DNA from 3 places in the Salmonella sp. GDC200615 genome. Region 1 is predicted to be linked to each of the others. Evidence: predicted binding sites of a transcription regulator. Region 1 holds the regulator's gene; each other region holds the start of a gene.

Evidence for each region. The regulator LexA, encoded in region 1, represses DNA repair genes until DNA is damaged. The targets are predictions, from matches to a motif close to TNCTGTATGTACATACAGNA.
Region 2: a site for LexA is predicted at 2,919-2,938, ahead of umuD (translesion error-prone DNA polymerase V autoproteolytic subunit). Genes of this name have one in related genera too.
Region 3: a site for LexA is predicted at 2,209-2,228, ahead of ACQ29O_RS09710 (metal-dependent hydrolase). Genes of this name have one in related genera too.

The regions. Positions count from the first base shown of each region.
Region 1 is NZ_CP192247.1:507,473-512,512, forward strand. Features, by position in the region: gene plsB (glycerol-3-phosphate 1-O-acyltransferase PlsB) at 81-2,501, opposite strand; gene ACQ29O_RS02415 (diacylglycerol kinase) at 2,672-3,040, shown strand; gene lexA (transcriptional repressor LexA) at 3,149-3,757, shown strand; gene dinF (MATE family efflux transporter DinF) at 3,936-5,040, shown strand, end outside.
Region 2 is NZ_CP192248.1:67,345-72,384, forward strand. Features, by position in the region: gene ACQ29O_RS23050 (DUF1380 family protein) at 1-287, opposite strand, end outside; gene ACQ29O_RS23055 (hypothetical protein) at 343-564, opposite strand; gene ACQ29O_RS23060 (DNA methylase) at 564-1,244, opposite strand; gene ACQ29O_RS23065 (hypothetical protein) at 1,407-1,688, shown strand; gene ACQ29O_RS23070 (hypothetical protein) at 1,626-1,982, opposite strand; gene ACQ29O_RS23075 (hypothetical protein) at 1,975-2,445, opposite strand; gene umuD (translesion error-prone DNA polymerase V autoproteolytic subunit) at 2,956-3,378, shown strand; gene ACQ29O_RS23085 (Y-family DNA polymerase) at 3,378-4,652, shown strand; gene ACQ29O_RS23090 (ParB family protein) at 4,734-5,040, opposite strand, start outside.
Region 3 is NZ_CP192247.1:2,043,633-2,048,672, reverse strand. Features, by position in the region: gene ACQ29O_RS09725 (fructosamine kinase family protein) at 1-697, shown strand, start outside; gene ACQ29O_RS09720 (YniB family protein) at 740-1,276, opposite strand; gene hxpB (hexitol phosphatase HxpB) at 1,425-2,093, shown strand; gene ACQ29O_RS09710 (metal-dependent hydrolase) at 2,231-2,830, shown strand; gene tcyP (cystine/sulfocysteine:cation symporter) at 2,967-4,358, shown strand; gene cedA (cell division activator CedA) at 4,461-4,703, opposite strand.

The sequences.
Region 1 (5,040 bases):
CGGCCTACAAAGCCAAAATTTTCAATACGTCATATCAGTTGCCCGATAAGCTTACGCCATCGGGCATTTCAGGCACTGGCTTACTCGCCCTGCGTCGCGCTTTCAATCGTCAGACGGACATCAGAGGTAATCAGATCGGCAAGCATCTGATATATCTTCATCGTTTCTGCCGGTTCGGCATCGCCCGTATCACTGATATAACCCTCATCCCGTAGCGTCAACACGAGTGAACTGAACACCGCTTTGTCGAAAAACTCCGGCGCGTTAATACCGTGCAGGACAGACAGACGTTGCGCCACGGTACGGCTTTCTTTCTCCAGCGTACTGCGGTTGATGGACGGATTGGCGCTCAACAGCCAGAACGTAATGGCATAACGCTGTAGCGTTTCGCGCGCGCCTGCCGCCAGCAGTTGCAGCGTACGGGAATGCGTCGGGTTGATATGCAGTTCATCATCCTGCAGGGTAATTAGCCCCTGACGCTGCATTTCACTGGCCAGCGCGTCAATGACCGAGGCTAACTCCTCGCGCTCCCAGCGCAGGAACAGCTCCGCTTTTAACATCGGATAGAGCGCTTCAACATGCTGCTGCAACGCATCACGCGAAATGCGACGATGCTGGGTGATAATCGCCGCCATCAGCGAAGGCATAATCAACATATGCGCGATATTGTTACGATAGTAGGTCATCAACACCGCCTGCTCGCGCGGCAGAATGATGATATCGCCAATGGTGTCTTTCTCGACCTCAAACTTATTCATCTGCAGCGCGTGAGCGATGAGCTCGCCAGCGCTGGCGGCAGGAACGGTTGAGTCTGTGGAATAAGGGACATTGCGCATCAGATCGAGATAGCAATCAAGCTGCTCGGTGAGCTGCTCGCGGGTGAGCGAGCGCTGACGCGACGCTAACAGCGCGGTACAACACAGGTTCATCGCGTTTGCCGCGCCAGCGTTGTTAATACGCACCATCAGATCGGCGGCGATACTATTTACCGTCGGCGTCAGCCAGGCTGGGCGTATGGCCTCTATAGGGTCGATAGATTCGCGCCACTCCGGCACATGCTGGTTCAGGTACGTCATGAGCGGCATCGGTTCGCCAAAGTTAACGTAGCCCTGACCCAGATTGCGCAGCTTGCTCAAGCCTTTCAGCATCTGCGGCAGGCTCTCTTTCTCTTTTGTCGCGCCGCGCAGTTCTTTCGCATAGGTGCCCACTTCCATGACGTGCTCATAGCCGATGTAAATAGGCACTAACGTAATTGGACGGGTACCGCCGCGCAGCATCGCCTGGATAGTCATCGACAGGGTGCCGGTTTTCGGGTCTAACAAACGTCCGGTACGCGAACGTCCTCCTTCGACAAAATACTCAACCGAGTAACCGCGGCTGAACAGCTCGCCCAGGTATTCGCGAAAGACGGTGGAATAGAGTTTATTCCCCTTAAAGGTGCGACGAATAAAGAACGCGCCCAGACGACGGAAAATCGGGCCAGCGGGCCAGAAATTAAGGTTAATGCCTGCGGCAATGTGCGGCGGAACCAGTCCCTGATGGTACAGCACATAAGAAAGGAGCAAATAGTCCATATGGCTGCGGTGACAGGGCACATAGACGATTTCATGCCCGTCGTGCGCCAGTTGGCGTACGCGCTCGGCGTTATGCACGTTAATCCCCTGGTACAGTCGGTTCCAGGTAAACCCCAAAATCCTGTCGGTCAAACGAATCATCTCGTAAGAGAAGTTCGCCGCGATCTCTTCCATCAGCGCAATGGCGTTTTGCTGCGCTTTTTCATGAGAGATTTTCTTACTGCGCGCTTCGTCTTCTACCGCGCGGGCGATCGCTTTCGAGGCCAGCAGTTTGTTAAACAGATCCTGACGGGCGGGCAGGCGTGGGCCAACCGCCGCCAGGCGCTGGCGAGCAAAGTGCATACGCGCCACGCGAGCCAGCTTCTGCGCGATGATTTTATCGGTGCCGTGTTCATCAGCCATGCGACGCAATGAGACGGACGGCGAGAATCGGACAAAGCTATCGCGACCCAGCCAGGAGATGGCAAAGAATTTCTGTACGCCGTTCAGCATACGTAAAGGCGGGTTATCTTCTCCCTTTTCACGACCCGGCGCGCGGCCAAACATCACGGAAACGGGCACCATCTGCACGTCCAAAGCCGGATTACTCCGATGCAGATCGAGATAATCGTGAAAAAGTTTCACCGACTCTTCTTTTGGCGTGTAATAGGTAAAGACACGCGGTCCGCCGTGAATAAATACATAGCGTGGCAACAGCGCGCCGTCGATCTCCAGCGGCTCCAGCGGATCCGGGAGATCGTGCGCCAGACATTGCGCCCGCAGCGTCAGTAAGTCCGCTTTTGAGTTGTATGGCAAGACATACATAATGGGGCGAGAAGTATCGAGCCCCAATTCCTGGGCGGGTTCCGCCGGAATAGACTTGCTTTTTACCAGTATGCTTAATGGTAAATTCAGTAATTTGTAGTAAATTCGTGGCCAGCCGGACATAAACGATGTAAAGCCTCTGGTTAATAATGCAAATGCGGTGCAAGGATATCAGAAAGTTTAGCGAATTTCTGTTGTATCCCGTCATACTTCGCGCTGCGTTACGGCAGTCCGAATCGTGCAGGGCAACCGTATAATGTCATTGACGTTAATAATGTAAAAAGGTTCTTTTGATGGCCAATAATACCACTGGATTCACCAGAATTATCAAAGCGGCAGGATATTCCTGGAAAGGATTTCGCGCCGCATGGACTCACGAAGCGGCGTTTCGCCAGGAAAGTATCGCGGTATTGCTGGGCGTCATCATCGCCTGCTGGCTGGATGTGGATGCGATTACCCGTGTGTTATTGATAGGTTCCGTTTTACTTATCATGATTGTTGAAATCCTCAACAGCGCTATTGAAGCGGTCGTTGACCGCATCGGTTCTGAATACCATGAGCTTTCCGGCCGTGCGAAAGATATGGGATCGGCTGCGGTGCTACTGTCTATTTTCGTTGCCCTGATGACCTGGGGCATCCTGTTATGGTCACATTTTCGATAAAGGTTCCAAATTTTATAAATCTCTTGTTTTTTGCGCCGTTTGTGGTTCCAAAATCACCTTTAACTGTATATACTCACAGCATGACTGTATATACACCCAGGGGGCGGAATGAAAGCGTTAACGGCCAGGCAACAAGAGGTGTTTGATCTCATCCGGGATCACATCAGCCAGACAGGTATGCCACCGACGCGTGCGGAAATCGCGCAGCGTTTGGGGTTCCGTTCCCCAAACGCTGCGGAAGAACACCTTAAAGCGCTGGCGCGCAAAGGGGTGCTTGAAATCGTTTCCGGCGCATCGCGAGGTATCCGTCTGTTACAGGAAGAAGAGGACGGATTACCGCTTGTCGGGCGTGTCGCGGCGGGTGAACCGCTTCTGGCGCAGCAGCATATTGAAGGCCATTACCAGGTCGATCCTTCGCTGTTCAAACCCAGCGCCGATTTCCTGCTGCGCGTGAGCGGTATGTCGATGAAAGATATCGGTATTATGGATGGGGATTTGCTGGCGGTACATAAAACGCAGGACGTCCGTAATGGCCAGGTGGTTGTCGCTCGCATTGACGATGAAGTGACAGTAAAACGCCTGAAAAAGCAGGGCAATAAAGTGGAGCTGCTGCCGGAAAACAGCGAGTTTACACCGATAGTGGTGGATCTGCGCGAACAAAGCTTTACGATTGAAGGGCTGGCGGTAGGCGTCATTCGCAACGGGGAATGGTTGTAATCTCGTTTTAATCTCCTTGTAAGCCGTCATCCGGCAATCGTGCAGCCTGATGGCGCTGCGCTTAGCAGGCCTACGGGAATGCAGTTCCTGAGATGATTAATTTGTAGGCCGGATAAGGCGTTACGTTGCCATCCGGCAATGCGCTCGTTTCGTTTAACTCCTTGTCAGGCTTTTCTCCATGCCGCTTTTTACCTCCTCTGATAAAGCTCTCTGGCATCTCGCGCTGCCGATGATTTTTTCTAACATCACCGTCCCCTTGCTGGGGCTGGTCGATACGGCGGTGATTGGTCATCTGGACAGCCCGGTTTTCCTGGGCGGCGTGGCGGTGGGCGCGACTGCCACCAGCTTTCTTTTCATGCTGCTGCTATTTCTACGTATGAGCACCACCGGCCTAACGGCGCAGGCATTTGGCGCCAAAAATCCGCAGGCGTTAGCCCGGGCGCTCATTCAACCGTTATTACTGGCGCTGGGCGCTGGCGTGATGATTGTGCTATTTCGCACGCCGCTTATCGAGCTGGCTTTACATATTGTCGGCGGGAACGACGCTGTCCTGGTGCAAGCGAGACGCTTCCTTGAAATTCGTTGGCTAAGCGCTCCCGCGTCACTGGCGAATCTGGTGCTGCTCGGTTGGCTGTTAGGCGTTCAGTATGCGCGGGCGCCGGTTATCTTGTTGGTCGTGGGCAATATCCTCAATATCGCGCTCGACCTGTGGCTGGTGATGGGGCTTCATATGAACGTGCAGGGTGCTGCCCTGGCGACGGTCATCGCAGAATATGTCACGTTACTGATCGGCCTCATGATGGTACGTAAAGTTCTCCATCTCCGCGGTGTGTCGCTGGATATGCTAAAACAGGCCTGGCGCGGCAACGTGCGCCGCCTTTTGGCGCTCAATCGCGATATCATGCTGCGCTCATTGCTCCTTCAGCTTTGTTTTGGCGCAATCACGGTGTCAGGCGCGCGGCTGGGCAGCGATATTATCGCGGTAAATGCAGTCCTGATGACCTTACTCACCTTTACGGCCTATGCGCTGGACGGTTTTGCTTATGCGGTGGAGGCGCACTCCGGTCAGGCTTACGGCGCGCGTGACGGTAGCAAGCTACTGGACGTCTGGCGAGCGGCGTGTCGTCAGTCAGGAATTGTGGCCTTGTTGTTTTCCACAGTCTATGCCCTGGCAGGCGAACATATTGTCGCGTTACTGACCTCATTGCCGCAAATACAGCTACTGGCGGATCGGTATCTTATCTGGCAGGTGGTATTACCGCTGGTGGGCGTATGGTGCTATC
Region 2 (5,040 bases), on a different replicon from region 1:
TTCGTCACCCTTGCCAGCAGGTCGGCGGGAACACTGACGGTCGGGATTTCAGTCCGTAATCCGGCGTACAGCGCCTGTACCGTGCTGTCTGAAATACCGTCTCCGGTATGTTCGCCCATACCTTTTCGGCCAATCTCACGCAAAATCGCATCGGCCTCCACTTCGGTCATCGCCTGAGTCAGTGACATAACGTCCTGCTTCGTCCAGATCAGCAGGGCAAAACGCTCGTCGTTGCCAAACATGCGTTTCAGCTTTGAGTTCAGTTCTTTACGTGTGCCATACATCATGATTTTCTCCGTTGGTTCAGTGGGGCGGCACCGCCGCCCGTGGTCTCGTCATCTGTCAGTCTTTAAAACACTCATTGAGCATCAGGCTTTCGTTGTACGCTTCATCCAGCAGGGTGTTGATACGCCGCAGACTCTGCCCGGCCAGTCGTTCAGTAAGTCCGTGACGCTGCCAGTGATAACGCTCTTCCAGCACTTTCAGGGTGGCGCGCAGGTCGCACATGCTGTTGGCCAGCGCCGCCACTTCTGCGCGGAGTTTTTCGTGTCCGGAATAGTTCATTACGCGGCCTCCGGATAAAAGACGTCGTTGGCGGCCGGGCGTTGCATGGCGCGCTGTACGGCTGTCAGGCGCTCAATCCCGGCTTTGTGGTACTGCTCCATCAGCTCGATACCGATATATCTGCGCCCCGCCTGTAACGCGGCAACACAGGTGGAGGCGGAGCCGGCAAACGGGGCGAGAACAATGGCGTTCGTGTGTGTGAAAGACTCAATCAGCGGTTGCAGGCTGGTAACGGGCTTTTCCGTCGGGTGGTGGCGATTGCCGGAATACTTCCAGCCGAGGACATCCGGCAGCGGGTTCTGTGGCAGGGCCGGACGGCCTTTCGCCAGCACGTAAGCGCATTCATGGCGGTAGCCGACATACGCGGATTTTGACGAGTAGTTTTTGGTGAATACCAGGTGTCCGACCACGCTGAAACCGGCACTTTTCCAGGCCGCCATGAAACGGTCCACGCGGTTCCAGCCGTAGAAACTGACCAGCAGCGCATCTTTTTTGAGTACGCGGTACATCTGGTTACAGGCGGGTTGCAGCCACTCGTCGGTTCTGTCACCGGCAATACTGCGGCCGGAACGGTCACGGAATCCGACAAGGTAAGGCGGGTCGGTCAGAATGAAATCGACGGCGCGCTCCGGAAAGCCGGACATAATATCGACACAGTTCCCCAGGATTAAACGGGACATAGAGATTCCTCGCGGTTACAGGAGGCACCGGGAGGGCATCCCTGTGACGCCCGTTCCCCGCTGCCTGTGGGCTGTTCACCGCGTCCGGTAACGGGTCAGGCCGACCGTGGAATAACGAGCCGACAGTCCTCACCGTCGGTGAGTTTATGCCGCGAAAGCGGCTTGAAGGGCGTTCATCAGAAGGCGAGTGCCGGGCGCATAATAGCGACAGCGCCCGGCAGGAGCAGAAAAATCGCCCGTCCCGTGCCCGGCCGGACGCGGGATACTGACCACAGGCAGCGTTGCTCCCGCGCCGCCGGCGCTGGCGCCGAAAAAAGAGGAGCTGCGCGACATCATTATTCATTCAGGAAGTACCAGGCAGACGTACTGCCCGGCAGATTATCAGCGGGTGATATCCCGCCAGTCATTCCCCCACTCATCGCGCAGTACCGGCGCATCCGTTGAGCCGGTCACTGTCCACGCATCGAGGAACTTCAGACCACGCAGGATACTGTTTTCCACGTCATCGAGCAGAATGATGCTGTTAAACCAGACCACGCCTGTTTCATATTCCCACCGATGCCGGTCATCCTCGCGTTTCAACGATGGCCACCAGGTGCGCCCCATTTGCAGAACACCCGCTTCGGCATGCTCCAGGTCAGTCGCGGAAACCAGGTAATGCACCATCATTTCAGTGCCATTGACGTCGACACTCAGGCCAACAAGCCAGGTATCATTAATGTTTGAATTATTATCCACCGCGCTTCACCTCATCGATTGCCCATTGCAGATGGCTCCAGTTGAACCCGTCATTCGCATCATGGCAGTGCTGTGCCAGCTCCATCGCCGCATCGATATCGTCTTCCGTGAGCGAACTGTCCAGCGCCAGAAAATCACTGGCCAGCCAGAACGTACCGCAGCACAGCGCATCATCAGGAAACCGGGAAAGACGCTGTTTAAACGCAGCGACTGTCATATTGCGGGACAGCGTGATACAGGCCGGAAAAACACTGTCTGCCACATCGTTCCAGCTCCACTCATCACTGTCTGGTACTGGTCGCTCCACGGTTTCCGTGGTCACACCAGGCAGACGGGATAAACGTTCCAGAATATCCCCCAGGTACAGCTTCTCGCCGCTGCCGTCTTCACTGGACAGATAATGTCCGTTGATATAAAGCGCAAACTCGCCATTTTCCAGGTCGATACAGGTCACTCTGAACATAAGATTTTCCTCAACATCCGGCAGGAGGCATCACCGCGATACCGTTCCCTGCCGCACGCTGCCTGTTCGTCGCGTCCGGTAACGGGTCAACGCCGACCGTGGAATAACGAGCCGACAATTCTCATCGTCGGCGAGCTTATGCCGCGAAAGCGGCTTGAAGGGCGCCCTTAAACTGGCGAGGGTATGGAGTACAATCACAACGACGCCAGCGCCCGTCCCGTGACAGGCCGGACGCGGCACACTGGCAGCGGGTGGCAGTCAGCATCAGGTGTGCAGGAATGGCCGGGGTGACAACAGGAGCTGAAGGGAAACACCAGAGGAGGACAGATGACATACCAACAGTTCTGCGTTGCTCCTCCACAGGGTTATTAACTGATTCTGTGGATAACCTGACATCTGTTTTTCCAGGCAGAACAGTTATCTGAGGGGAAACAGTAAAATTTCACTTGCAGGACAGAAAATATCTTAAATAATGCTGTATATAAAAACAGGTATTTTAAGAGGTATGCCATGTTACTGCTTGTAGCACCCGAACAGGAGCCGGTACAGTCCACTGCCCCGCTGTTCACCGAACGTTGCCCGGCGGGGTTTCCGTCGCCGGCCGCCGATTACACGGAGGAGGAACTGGATCTGAATGCCTACTGTATACGGCGTCCGGCTGCAACATTCTTCGTCAGGGCTATCGGGGATTCGATGAAAGAAATGGGTCTGCATTCCGGCGATTTAATGGTTGTCGACAAAGCTGAGAAACCCATGCAGGGGGATATTGTCATCGCGGAAACAGATGGCGAGTTCACCGTTAAGCGCCTGCAGTTGAAGCCCCGTATCGCCCTGCTGCCGATTAATCCGGCCTACCCCACGCTTTATCCGGAAGAACTGCAGATTTTCGGGGTGGTGACGGCTTTTATACACAAAACCCGGAGCACAGACTGATGTTCGCTTTGGCTGACGTCAACTCGTTCTATGCCAGTTGCGAAAAGGTCTTTCGCCCCGATTTGCGTGACAGGTCTGTGGTGGTCCTGAGTAACAACGATGGTTGTGTAATCGCGCGCAGCGCTGAAGCAAAAAAACTGGGCATAAAAATGGGGGTGCCGTGGTTTCAACTGAGGTCGGCGAAATTTCCGGAGCCGGTTATCGCGTTCTCCAGTAATTACGCCCTCTACGCATCAATGTCGAACAGGGTCATGGTTCACCTGGAAGAGCTGGCGCCACGCGTTGAACAGTACTCCATTGACGAGATGTTTCTGGATATTCGCGGTATAGACAGTTGCATCGATTTCGAGGATTTCGGCCGACAGCTGCGTGAGCACGTTCGTTCCGGCACAGGGCTGACCATCGGCGTCGGAATGGGACCGACCCAAACGCTGGCTAAAAGCGCGCAATGGGCATCGAAAGAATGGTCACAGTTCGGAGGCGTGCTTGCCCTGACGTTACACAATCAGAAACGAACGGAGAAACTGCTGTCACTGCAACCGGTGGAGGAAATCTGGGGTGTGGGCCGCAGGATCTCAAAGAAGCTGAACACAATGGGGATCACCACAGCACTGCAGCTGGCCCGCGCGAATCCAACGTTCATCAGGAAAAACTTTAATGTGGTTCTGGAGAGAACGGTCCGGGAACTCAATGGAGAAAGCTGTATTTCCCTGGAGGAAGCACCGCCCCCCAAACAGCAGATAGTCTGCAGCAGAAGCTTTGGAGAACGAGTCACGACTTATGAAGCGATGAGGCAGGCAGTCTGTCAGCACGCTGAACGTGCCGCCGAAAAGCTGCGTGGGGAACGGCAGTTCTGCAGGCATATTGCCGTGTTTGTGAAAACATCGCCGTTCGCCGTAACTGAGCCCTACTACGGTAATCTGGCCAGTGAAAAACTGCTCATCCCCACGCAGGATACACGGGACATCATTGCCGCTGCCGTCAGAGCTCTGGACAGGATCTGGGTGGATGGTCACCGTTACGCAAAGGCAGGCTGTATGCTGAACGATTTCACGCCAACCGGGGTATCGCAGCTTAATTTGTTTGATGAAGTACAGCCGCGGGAACGGAGCGAGCAGCTGATGCAAGTCCTGGATGGGATTAACCATCCGGGCAAGGGGAAAATATGGTTCGCCGGTCGGGGGATTGCCCCCGAGTGGCAGATGAAAAGGGAACTACTTTCGCCAGCTTATACGACACGTTGGGCAGATATTCCTGCAGCGAAATTGACTTGAAATTGTGGCGATTTCACCTTGAAATTCTCAATATAAACTACTTAATTACAATAAGTTAGATGTGAAATCGCCGTGGCGAAATTATTGACTCAAATTTCTCTCAAGGACCTCGTTGATAGCTTTGTCCAGTTCATCCTGAACCACTTTTGACATACGACTAAACTCATAAGTTAGCGTACGCCCTTTCACACGCTTGCGCGCGAACTTGTCCTTTTCTTCAAAGGTCCAGAGTGCGGAAATTACTGACTTTTCCTTAGGAGGCGGAGCTATCAATGCCTGAGAGGCCTGAGAAATCAATTTCAGTATACTGGATTTCTGTTCGTCGTCTGGTCGCTCGTAGTCACTCAAAATTGCATCATGCTGATCTGAGACAGACTGAATGAGCCCT
Region 3 (5,040 bases), 1.5 Mb from region 1:
TACCGCTGAAGCCGATCAGCTGGAGCTGCTCTCCCGCAGTAAAACCGTTGTTGTGCCTAAGGTATGGGCGGTAGGTTCGGATCGGGATTACAGCTTTTTAGTCATGGACTACCTCTCGCCCCGCCCGCTGGATGCCCATAATGCGTTTATTCTTGGGCAACAGCTGGCGCGCCTGCACCAATGGAGCGACCAACCTCAATTCGGCCTCGATTTTGACAACGCGCTCTCTACCACGCCGCAGCCGAATACTTGGCAACGCCGTTGGTCGACTTTTTTCGCCGAACAGCGCATTGGCTGGCAACTTGAACTCGCCGCGGAAAAAGGCATTACTTTTGGTAATATTGACGCCATTGTTGAACATGTTCAGCAACGTCTGGCGTCGCATCAACCGCAGCCTTCTCTTTTGCATGGCGATCTATGGTCGGCGAACTGCGCGCTTGGCCCTGACGGCCCCTATATCTTCGATCCAGCCTGCTATTGGGGCGACAGAGAATGCGATCTGGCGATGCTGCCGCTGCATACCGATCAGCCACCGCAGATTTATGACGGCTATCAGTCCGTTTCGCCGCTACCGCTGGATTTTCTCGACAGGCAGCCGATTTACCAGCTCTACACCCTGCTTAATCGGGCAAGGCTGTTTGGCGGTCAGCACCTGGCCACTGCGCAAAAAGCGATGGATCGGCTGCTTGCGGTATAGGTACAGCCCATGCCGGATACGGGCTATCCGGCATTTTTCAGTTTACATGAAGCCTAACAAGGAAAAGAAAAAGTAGCCGAGCACGATAATAATGACCGGCAAAATATAGAGCGGGAAAAACTGTAAAAAGATGGTATGGTGCGGCACCACGATACGTGACTCTATCTGCTCACGCGTTAGCCCTTCCGCGCCTTTTGCTTTTTCCAGGATCAACTGATCTTCCACGCCTTCACGCAAAAAACGTGACTGGCGGCTCATTCTGGCGCCGGAATCCTGCATCGCCAACCCGACAAAAATCAGAATAAAAATGAGCCAGAAACCGATATTCAGGCTTCCCTGAAAATTCGGCGTCGGCGAGTTGTACCAAAAAACATTCAGAAACGGCGTATTCACGCACATCATGTCTATCATTACGTGGGTAAAATCCAGCAATACCGCATTTATCCCCTCCTGCTTTTCACTGTGCGCATACATAAATTTAAGGACTGAGATGAGCGTGGAAAGCAGTGCCGGAATAAAAATAACCCACCCAACAACTCTTTTTAGGATTGCAATGCGTCCAGCTTGTTGATACGTCATGAGTTCCCCTTGATAAAGACGCGTCGTTTTGGCCTAAGTCTACCTGTTGATTCCCGTTTTCGCCTGATCTTTAAGGGCGATATACTAAGAACATGGTCATAATGAACGCTTAATTCGTTATTTTTTAATCTCAACAGGAGAGGTTGTGATGTCAACCCCACGTCAAATTCTTGCTGCAATTTTCGATATGGATGGACTACTGATCGATTCCGAACCGCTCTGGGATCGCGCTGAACTGGACGTGATGGCAAGTTTAGGCGTAGATATTACTCGGCGCCATGAACTGCCAGACACGCTTGGGCTACGCATTGATATGGTTGTCGATCTCTGGTTTGCGCAGCAACCGTGGAACGGCCCCGATCGCCAGGAAGTGACAAACCGTGTTATTGCCCGCGCGATTACGCTTATCGAAGAGACGCGCCCTCTTTTACCGGGTGTGCGCGAGGCCGTGGCGCTGTGTAAAGCGCAGGGGCTATTAGTGGGGCTTGCCTCGGCATCGCCGCTGCATATGCTGGAAAAAGTGCTCACCATGTTTGAACTGCGCGACAGTTTTGACGCGCTGGCCTCTGCGGAAAAATTGCCCTACAGCAAACCGCATCCGCAGGTCTATCTGGATTGTGCGGCCAAATTAGGTGTTGATCCATTAACCTGCGTGGCGCTGGAGGATTCGGTGAATGGTCTAATCGCGGCAAAGGCGGCGCGAATGCACGCCATTGTGGTGCCAGCAGAAGAAAACCAGCCTGATCCGCGCTTTGCGCTGGCGAATGTCAAACTTAACTCACTGACAGAGCTGACGGCGGCGCATCTACTCGGTTAAGATGTTTCCGAAACAAAGTCAACGGGCAATTAGCCGCTGAGCCAGACGGCAAGCGGCTTTGACAGAGACAAAGAGTTACAACGTCACCACTTCCGCCTACTGTATAAAAACCCTATACTGTATGAATTGACAGTTTAATGGGTTTTATCATGACGGCGGAAGGACATCTTCTTTTTTCTATAGCCAGCGCGGTTTTCGCCAAGAATGCCGAGTTAACGCCCGTCCTTGCGCACGGCGACTGGTGGCATATTATTCCTTCGGCTATTTTGACCTGTCTGCTGCCGGATATCGACCACCCCAAATCTTTTCTTGGTCAGCGCCTGAAATGGGTATCGAAACCGATCGCCCGCGCGTTCGGTCACCGGGGGTTTACCCATAGTCTGCTGGCGGTCTTTGCCCTACTGGCGACCTTTTATCTCAAGGTACCGGATACGTGGATTATCCCGGCGGATGCGCTGCAAGGCATGGTACTTGGCTATTTAAGCCATATCGTCGCGGATATGCTCACCCCCGCAGGCGTTCCCTTACTGTGGCCGTGCCGCTGGCGTTTCCGCCTGCCTATTCTGGCGCCGCGCAAAGGCAATCAACTGGAGCGATTTTTATGCATGGCGTTGTTTGCCTGGGCGGTGTGGATGCCACAGTCCATGCCGGAAAACAACGTCATACGCTGGTCTTCGCAGATGATTACTATCCTGCAAATGCAGTTCAATCGTTTTATAAATCACCAGATTGATTAGTAAATCAACGCCAAAATCATTTTTGGTATAAACCATTCCATTTGAATATAAGAGCCAGCTCACAGTTCTGCTAATCTTGCGCGAACAGAATCGCTAAAACACAGCGCTTCATAATAAAAAAATCAGGAGAACGGGGATGAATTTTCCATTAATTGCGAACATTGCGGTGTTCGTCATTCTGCTGTTTGTACTGGCGCAGGCCCGTCATAAACAGTGGAGTCTGGCTAAAAAAGTGCTTGTCGGCCTTGTGATGGGCGTGGTCTTTGGTCTGGCCCTGCACACCATTTATGGCGCTGACAGTCAGGTGTTAAAAGACTCCATTCAGTGGTTCAATATTGTCGGCAACGGCTATGTGCAATTGCTACAAATGATTGTGATGCCGCTGGTATTCGCCTCTATTTTAAGCGCCGTGGCACGACTGCATAACGCCTCTCAATTGGGGAAAATCAGTTTTCTGACTATCGGCACGCTGCTGTTTACTACCCTTATCGCAGCGCTGGTGGGCGTGCTGGTCACCAATCTGTTCGGACTGACGGCGGAAGGTCTGGTTCAGGGCGGCGCGGAAACCGCGCGTCTGAATGCCATTGAGACGAGCTATGTCGGCGAAGTGGCCGATCTCAGCGTGCCGCAACTGGTGCTGTCTTTTGTACCGAAAAATCCGTTTGCGGATCTGACTGGCGCAAATCCTACGTCTATTATCAGCGTGGTGATTTTCGCCGCATTCCTGGGCGTGGCCGCGCTTAAACTGCTGAAAGATGATGCGCCAAAAGGCGAGCGTGTGCTTGTTGCTATCGATACCCTGCAAAGCTGGGTGATGAAGCTGGTGCGTCTGGTAATGCAACTTACGCCTTACGGCGTACTGGCGCTGATGACGAAAGTGGTTGCCGGCTCTAATCTGCAGGACATCATTAAGCTTGGAAGCTTCGTGGTAGCGTCATATCTTGGTCTGGCGATAATGTTTGTGGTTCACGGCATACTATTGGGCGTGAACGGGATTAGCCCGCTGAAATATTTCCGCAAGGTGTGGCCGGTGCTGACATTTGCCTTTACCAGCCGCTCCAGCGCCGCCTCCATTCCACTTAATGTCGAAGCGCAAACCCGCCGCCTGGGCGTGCCGGAGTCCATCGCCAGCTTTGCTGCCTCTTTTGGCGCGACCATCGGCCAAAACGGTTGTGCCGGTCTTTATCCTGCAATGTTAGCGGTAATGGTTGCGCCGACGGTCGGCATCAACCCCTTAGACCCCGTATGGATAGCCACGCTGGTGGGTATCGTTACCGTAAGTTCGGCGGGTGTTGCCGGCGTTGGCGGCGGCGCGACCTTCGCCGCGCTGATTGTGCTGCCTGCCATGGGCTTACCGGTCACGCTGGTCGCGCTGTTAATCTCCGTCGAACCGTTGATTGATATGGGCCGTACCGCACTGAACGTGAGCGGCTCAATGACCGCGGGTACGCTGACCAGCCAGTGGCTGAAGCAGACCGATAAAACCATTCTCGATAGCGAAGAAGACGCTGAACTGGCGCATCGATAATACATTATCGGGAGTTCACATCGTCTGAGACACGACGATCGGCAACTCAAAATGTCTGTCACTAAAAACGCCGGTCTCCAGTACCGGCGTTTTGTTTTTTTCTTAGTCAGCGATTTCGTTTTCCTGGCGAACCTGATTCGCCCAACGTTGCGCCGATTCTGGCACGCTAAAGGCGGGCGACCGTTGAAATGACTCCCCCGTCAGAACAAAGGCAACATATTTACCGCGCAGTATCCAGACGTCGCGAAACGTATCCATTTTTATCGCATGTTCCGGCGGCGCGGGTTCAACACGCGGAATATAGCTAATAATCTGGCGATTTTGCTGGCGAAGAGGTTTCATCATTAATGCTTCACTAAAAGAGGCTAAGAGCCTATCCCATTAGGGCTATTTTACTTGCCATTTTGGTCCTGGGCAGTGCTCAAAATCCTCACGTACTACGTGTACGCTCCGGTTTTTGCGCGCTGTCCGTGTCCAAACTGGCTGCGCCAATAACGCCTACTGGGATAGGCTCTAAGGCTAAAAATCAGAAAAACACTATTTTAGCCGATCTTCGCCCCCGACGTCCTGTTCCGCGCGTGCGATTTCCCTATTGAGCCTTGTCTGCCGTTCCGCTCTCCCCCGGCATAATTGCTGAAATGTTCTATAGTTAGAGTGATTTTGACTACTACCACGCCCATTT